2 regions of the Amnibacterium sp. genome follow, and region 1 is predicted to be linked to the other one. Evidence: predicted binding sites of a transcription regulator. Region 1 holds the regulator's gene; the other holds the start of a gene.

Region 1 (3,398 bases):
CGATCCGGGCGGCTGCTCGCCGACGCCGTGGTGCGCCGGCTGCTCCCCTCCGGGCCCGCTACCGGATGAAGCGGATGCTGAGCGGGTACTCGTACCGCTCGCCCCGGCCCGCCGCCACCGCGGCGATGATCGAGAACACGATCACCACGACGTAGATCGCGGCCGTGATGAGGAACCCGATCAGCACGAACCAGAGGAAGAACGCGATCACGGCGGCGATGAACATCGTGATCTGGAAGTTCAGCGTCGTCTTCGCGTGCTCGGCGACGAAGGCGCTGCGGTCCTTGAGCACGAGCAGGATGATCAACGGCCCGAGCCAGCCGATGAAGCCGGCGCCGACGACGATGCCGACCAGTGCGCTGATGTGCGTGAGGACCGCCCACGTGCGCTCGTCGCTCGGGCTCAGCGGCCTGGGCGGCACGACCGCCGCGGGGGGTTCGTTCGTCATCGGGTGCTCCTTCGTCGGATGCGGGTGCGGGCGGTCGCCTGACGGCGCCTCCCGCACCCGGATCCGCTACTTGATGAACGGGATGGTCAGCGGGTACCGGTACACCTCGCCGCGGTTCGCCGCCACGGCGGCGAGGATCGAGAACACGATGCTCAGCACCCAGACCAGCGGGTAGGTGAGGAATCCGATCAGGACGAACATCAGGATGCCCGACGCGATGTACCCGATCAGCACCGTCAGCTGGAAGTTCAGCGCGTTCTTGGCGTTCTCGCCGACGAACGAGCTGCGGTCCTTCAGCAGCAGGTAGCCGAGCAGCGGCGCGATGAAGCCGATGATGATGCCGCCCACGTGGATGAGCGTCGCCCACAACCGCTCGTCGCTCGGGCTGAGCGGCTGCGCGGGGACGTAGGCGGGAGGCTGGTTGCTGGTCATGATGATCTCCTTGTCAGAGGGGCGGATGGCCCGGTCACGGGACGAGCCGGAGCGCGATGGGGTAGCGGAAGGTGCCGCCGCCGTTGACCCGCACCGCGGCCATGATCGAGAGCACGACGACGATCACCCAGACGGCGAACTGCGCGAACCCGATCAGGAAGCCGAGGAGCAGGAGGACGATGTCGAGCCCGGTCGGCAGCGCGCCGTAGAGGGCGCCGAGGATGCGGCCGACGAGGAAGAGCGCGACCCAGACGATGGTCGCCGTGATCACGAAGTTGAGCGCCTCCCTGGCCTCCTCGCGCACCCTCGCGCTGCGCGGCCCGAGGATGAGCAGGATCAGCAGCGACGGCAGGAAGCCGACGATGTTGCCGACGTGGGCGAGGGTCGACCACAGGCGCTCGTCTCCGGGCGAGAGCGGCTGGCCCACCCCGCCGGGCTGGGACTGCGTCATCGCGGGTGCTCCTGACCTCTCGGGGTGCATACGTCGCGCCGTCGACCGACGCTCAGGATATCGACAGGCCCGTGTGCAACGCCAGACCCACGGGAGACGCGCAGTAGAATTGGCAGTCCGGCCGAGCGAGTGCCAGATGGAGGAGGTGCGATGGTCTCGGAACGCGGCCTCGACGTCCTGCGGGCGATCGTGCAGGACTACGTGGCCTCCCGTGAACCCGTGGGGTCCAAGACGATCGTCGACCGTTACGCCTTCGGCGTGTCCGCGGCGACGATCCGCAACGACATGGCCGCGCTGGAGGAGGACGGCCTGATCGCCGCGCCGCACACCTCCTCCGGCCGCGTGCCGACGGACAAGGGCTACCGGATGTTCGTGGACCACCTGGCGGAGGTCCGCGCCCTGTCGCCGGCGCAGCGTGTCGCCATCCAGACCTTCCTCGAGGAGGGGGCCGACCTCGACGACGTGCTCGCGAGGACCGTGCGGATGCTCGCGCAGCTGACCAACCAGGTCGCACTCGTCCAGGTGCCCGTCGTCCCCAGGTCCTACGTCCGGCACGTCGAACTCGTGTCCCTGTCTCCGAGCCGCATGCTCGTGGTGCTGATCACGGACGCCGGCCGCGTCGACCAGCGGGTCGTCGAGCTCGCGCAGGGCGAGCGGGAACGGCTCGACGAGGTCGAGCTGGCGGAGCTCCGTGCGCGGATCAACGCGACCCTGGTCGGCAAGCTGCTCACCGACGTGGGCCCGACCCTGGAGGCGCTCGCCGAGCAGCTGCAGGTCGCGCAGCGCGCGGTGCTGGAGCGGGTGGCCTCGGCGCTCGCTGCGACCGTCGACGACCGCAGGCAGGACCGGCTCCTCCTCGCGGGCACCGCGAACCTCGCGCGGACCGAGCGCGACTTCCCCGGCAGCATCCTCCCCGTGCTCGAGGCGATCGAGGAGCAGGTCGTCATGCTGCGGCTGTTCCGCGAGATGGAGCTCGACGAGCGCGGCGTCTCGATCTCGATCGGGCGCGAGAACCCGCTCGTGGGCCTCGCGGAGACCTCGATCCTCGCGGGCGGCTACCGTTCGTCGGCCGGCGAGCTGGCCAGGATCGGCGTGCTCGGCCCGACGCGCATGGACTACTCGCAGAACATCGCCGCCGTGCGGGCCGTCGCCCGCTACCTGTCGAAGCTCCTCGGCGAGGAATGACCCACCCGGCCGCCAGGCGGCCACGACGTGTCGCCGCGACGGGTCGCGGTGACGAGGAGGGCCCACGTGGCTGACCACTACGAAGTGCTGGGCGTCGCCCGCGACGCCTCGGCCGACGAGATCAAGAAGGCGTACCGGCGGCTCGCCCGCCAGCTCCACCCCGACGTGAACCCGGGCCCGGAGGCCTCCGAGCGGTTCAAGGACGTGACGCACGCCTACGACGTGCTCTCCGATCCGCGGCAGCGGCAGGAGTACGACATGGGCGGCTCGCAGGGCGCCCAGTCGTTCGGGTTCGGGGACATCTTCGAATCGTTCTTCGGCGGCGGGATGCGCACCGGAGGGCCGAAGTCCAGGCAGGAGCGCGGGCAGGACGCCCTGCTCCGGGTCGAGATCGACCTCGAGGACGTCGTCTTCGGCACCCACCGGGACCTCGAGATCGACACCGCGGTGCTCTGCGACGTCTGCCACGGCGCCTGCACGCAGCCCGGCACCTCCGTCGCGACCTGCGACATCTGCCACGGCACCGGCCAGATCCAGCGCGCCGTCCGCTCGCTGCTCGGCAACGTGATGACCTCCACCCCCTGCACGGTGTGCCGCGGGTACGGCACGGTGATCCCGTACCCGTGCACCAACTGCGCCGGCCAGGGCCGGGTGCGCGCGCGCACGACCATCCCGGTCGACATCCCCGGCGGTGTCGAGACGGGGCTGCGCCTCCAGCTGGCGGGGATGGGCGAGGTCGGGCAGGCGGGCGGCCCCTCCGGCGACCTGTACCTCGAGATCAAGGTGCGCCATCACGACGTCTTCAGCCGTGCGGGCGACGACCTGCTCGCGACGCTGGAGGTGCAGATGACCGACGCGGTGCTGGGGACGACCGCGACGCTC
Region 2 (3,398 bases), on a different contig from region 1:
CGCGACCACCTGCCGCACGATCCGCTCGGAGGCGGCGGCCTGCCCCTCGCGCATGTCGACGCCGGAGCGTCGCAGCACGAGCCGGTGCGCCAGCACGTCGGCCGCGAGCGCGTCCACGTCGTCGGGGAGCACGAAGTCGCGGCCGTCGATGAGCGCGGTCGCCTTCGCCGCCCGCAGCAGCTGCAGACTCGCCCGCGGGCTCGCGCCGAGCCGCACCTCGGAGTGGTTCCGCGTCGCGCCCACGATGCGCAGCACGTACGTCTCCACGGCGGGCGAGACGTACACGTCGCGGGCCTGCGCGGCCAGGTCGGCGAGGCCCCCCTGCGGGAGCACGGGCTGCAGCCGGTCGATCGGGTCCTCGCGGCCGTGGGAGCGGAGCATCTCGCGCTCGGCGGCCTCGTCGGGATAGCCCATCGAGATGCGGGCCATGAAGCGGTCCCGCTGCGCCTCCGGGAGCACGTAGGTGCCCTCCATGTCGACCGGGTTCTGCGTCGCCACGACGAGGAACGGGTTCGGCAGGGGCCAGCTCGCGCCGTCGACGGTGACCTGGCCCTCCTCCATGCACTCGAGGAGCGCCGCCTGCGTCTTCGGCGACGCCCGGTTGATCTCGTCGCCGATGACCACGTTCGCGAACACGGCCCCCGGCTTGAACTCGAACCGGGCGGCGGACTGGTCGAAGACGGAGGCGCCCGTCACGTCGGAGGGCAGGAGGTCGGGGGTGAACTGGATCCTGCTGATCGTGCCGCCGGTCGCCCTGGCGAGCGCCTTCGCGAGCATCGTCTTCCCGACACCCGGCACGTCCTCGAGCAGGAGGTGCCCGCCGGCGAGCATGACCGCGAACGCGGAGCGGATGACCTCGTCCTTGCCGTCGATCACCGTGGCCACCGCGGTGACCACCCGCTCGGCGGCGTCCCGCACGGCCTCGGCGTCCAGGGAGTCCAGGGTGATTCCGTCGGTCATCGCGCCTTCCGTCCTGCCGAAAACCGCTTCACCATAAGCGAGCCAGCCGGATGCGGCGCGCGTGGATCCAGGATTCCACGGCAGCGGGAGGGGCATGGGGGCGGAGGCGGCTCGGTATCGTGAGCGCGTGCCGGCCGCGCTCGACGCCCACTGGGTCCTCACGTTCGTCTGCGCGGACCGCCCCGGCATCGTGCACGCCCTGTCCGGCGCGATCGTCGCGGCCGGCGGCAACATCACGGAGAGCCAGCAGTTCTCGAGCGAGGACACCGGCCGGTTCTTCCTCCGCCTGCAGGTCGAGTCCCCGTCGACCGCCCAGCAGTTCGCCGCCCACCTCGCCCCCGTCGCGGACCGCTTCGACGCCGAATGGCACCTCGACCGGGTGGGGCGCCCTGCCCGCACCCTGGTGCTCGTGTCCACCGCCGGGCACTGCCTGAACGACCTGCTCTTCCGGCAGCACTCGGGTCAGCTGCCCATCGAGATCCCGCTCGTGCTCGGCAACCACGCGACCCTCGAAGGGCTGGCCGGCTTCTACGGCGTGCCCTTCGAGCACCGGGCCGTGACGTCGCCCGAGACGCGCGCCGCGTTCGAGGAGCGCGTGGTCGCCGCGGTCGAGGAGCACGACATCGAGCTCGTCGTGCTCGCGCGGTACATGCAGATCCTGTCGCCGGCCCTCTGCGCACGGCTGGCCGGGCGGGCGATCAACATCCACCACTCCTTCCTGCCCGGGTTCAAGGGCGCCAACCCCTACAAGCAGGCCCACGCCCGCGGCGTGAAGCTCATCGGCGCGACGGCGCACTTCGTCACGGCCGACCTCGACGAGGGGCCGATCATCGAGCAGAACGTGATCCGCGTCGACCACTCGCAGAGCGCCAAGGAGCTCGTCGCGATCGGCCAGGACGAGGAGAGCCGCACCCTCACCCAGGCGGTGCGGTGGTTCGCCGAGCACCGGGTGCTCGTCGACGGCGCGCGCACCATCGTCTTCCGCTGACCCGCCGCCCGGCCGGCGTCCGCACCCGGGTGCTCGCTCTTGGCGAACTCGAAGGACCGACGCTGGCACTCGCTCGTGCCGAGTGCTAATTTCTGTCGCATTGAGCCACCTCGGCTCAACTTCGAACCTCAACACCACGGCGAGCGAAAGGACGACACCATGGCCATGAACTTCGACCCGTTCCGCGAGCTGGACCGGATGGCCGCAGCCCTCTCCGACACGCGACAGGGCCCGCGGCTGATGCCGATGGACCTGTACCGCGACGGCGACCACTACGTGCTGTCCGCCGATCTGCCCGGCATCGATCCCGGCTCGGTGGACATCGACGTCGACGGGCAGCTGCTGACGATCCGCGCCGAGCGCACCCTGCGCAGCGCGGAGGGCGTCAAGTGGCTGGCGCAGGAGCGGCGCGGCGGCTCGTTCCTCCGCCAGCTGAGCCTCGGGCAGGGCATCGACACCGACCGCATCGCCGCGACCTACGAGAACGGCGTGCTCACGGTGACGATCCCCGTCAGCGAGCGCGCGAAGCCGAGGAAGATCGCGGTGGGCACCGGATCGGACACGCAGCAGGCCGTCGAGGCCTGAGCCCACAGTGGAGGAAGGGCCCCGGCGCGCAGCGCCGGGGCCCTTCGCCCGTTCAGGCCAGCTCGTCGAACTCGTCGATCGCGCCGGGGCCGATGGCCTCCGGGCCACTGTCGCCGCGGCCGCGCAGGGACGCGATGCGGTGCTCCAGGTCCGCCACGGCCGCGCTGACGTCGGCCTCGAACGGCTCGTCGTCGCTCCACGACGCCATCTGGCTCGCGGGCCCGATCAGCACCGAGACCGACTCGATCTCCTGCGTGCCGATCCTGCACGGGATGCTCACCGTGTCCGCGGAGCTCGAGCGGGCCAGCAGCGCCGCGTACTGGATGAGGAGCGCCCCGACCCGCTCGTCGGTCCCCATCACCTGCTCGGCGTACGAGATGCGTCTCACGGCCTCTCCTCCTTCGCCGACGGCTCAGGCACCATGCGCAGTCCGGTCGGCTGGTTGGCGAGGTCGCGCAGCAGCCGGAGCCACTCGCGGTTGACCGCCGGGTCGCGGCTCCCCGCGTACTTGAACTGGATCGGGACACCTGGCGAGATCCACAGGGACCCGTGCCCGTCGCCCACCCCCGGCTCGTCACGCCAGTTGAACGCGAAGGACTCCTGCGCGCGCAGCTTCGCGTAGACCACCAGCTGCAGGTGCGCCAGGGCGCGGTCCTCCACCGGGATCGTGGTCGTCCCGCCGTAGATGAACGCGCCCATCCCGGGTCAGCCCAACCGGGTGCGCAGGTTCTCGGCGAGCGTCGCGAGGAACTCCTCGGTCGTCTGCCACTGCTGCTCGGGCCCGACGAGGAGCGCGAGGTCCTTGGTCATCGCGCCAGCCTCCACCGTCTTCACGACGACGTCCTCAAGGGTGTCTGCGAAGTCG

The links. Region 1 encodes HrcA, which represses chaperone genes, less so after heat shock. Its sites were predicted from a motif close to TTNGCACTCGNNNNNNNCGAGTGCNAA; they were not measured.
Region 2: a site for HrcA is predicted at 2,011-2,037, ahead of ACTHLI_RS04515 (Hsp20/alpha crystallin family protein). Genes of this name have one in related genera too.

Annotation. Positions count from the first base shown of each region.
Region 1 covers NZ_JBQCGC010000034.1:38,235-41,632, reverse strand. Annotated here, with positions in the region: gene hemW (radical SAM family heme chaperone HemW) at 1-69, shown strand, start outside; gene ACTHLI_RS05070 (DUF4870 domain-containing protein) at 59-448, opposite strand; gene ACTHLI_RS05065 (DUF4870 domain-containing protein) at 515-880, opposite strand; gene ACTHLI_RS05060 (DUF4870 domain-containing protein) at 915-1,331, opposite strand; gene hrcA (heat-inducible transcriptional repressor HrcA) at 1,482-2,516, shown strand; gene dnaJ (molecular chaperone DnaJ) at 2,583-3,398, shown strand, end outside.
Region 2 covers NZ_JBQCGC010000030.1:23,218-26,615, reverse strand. Annotated here, with positions in the region: gene ACTHLI_RS04525 (AAA family ATPase) at 1-960, opposite strand, end outside; gene purU (formyltetrahydrofolate deformylase) at 1,088-1,948, shown strand; gene ACTHLI_RS04515 (Hsp20/alpha crystallin family protein) at 2,108-2,533, shown strand; gene ACTHLI_RS04510 (hypothetical protein) at 2,586-2,921, opposite strand; gene ACTHLI_RS04505 (DUF7882 family protein) at 2,918-3,232, opposite strand; gene ACTHLI_RS04500 (NADP-dependent isocitrate dehydrogenase) at 3,239-3,398, opposite strand, start outside.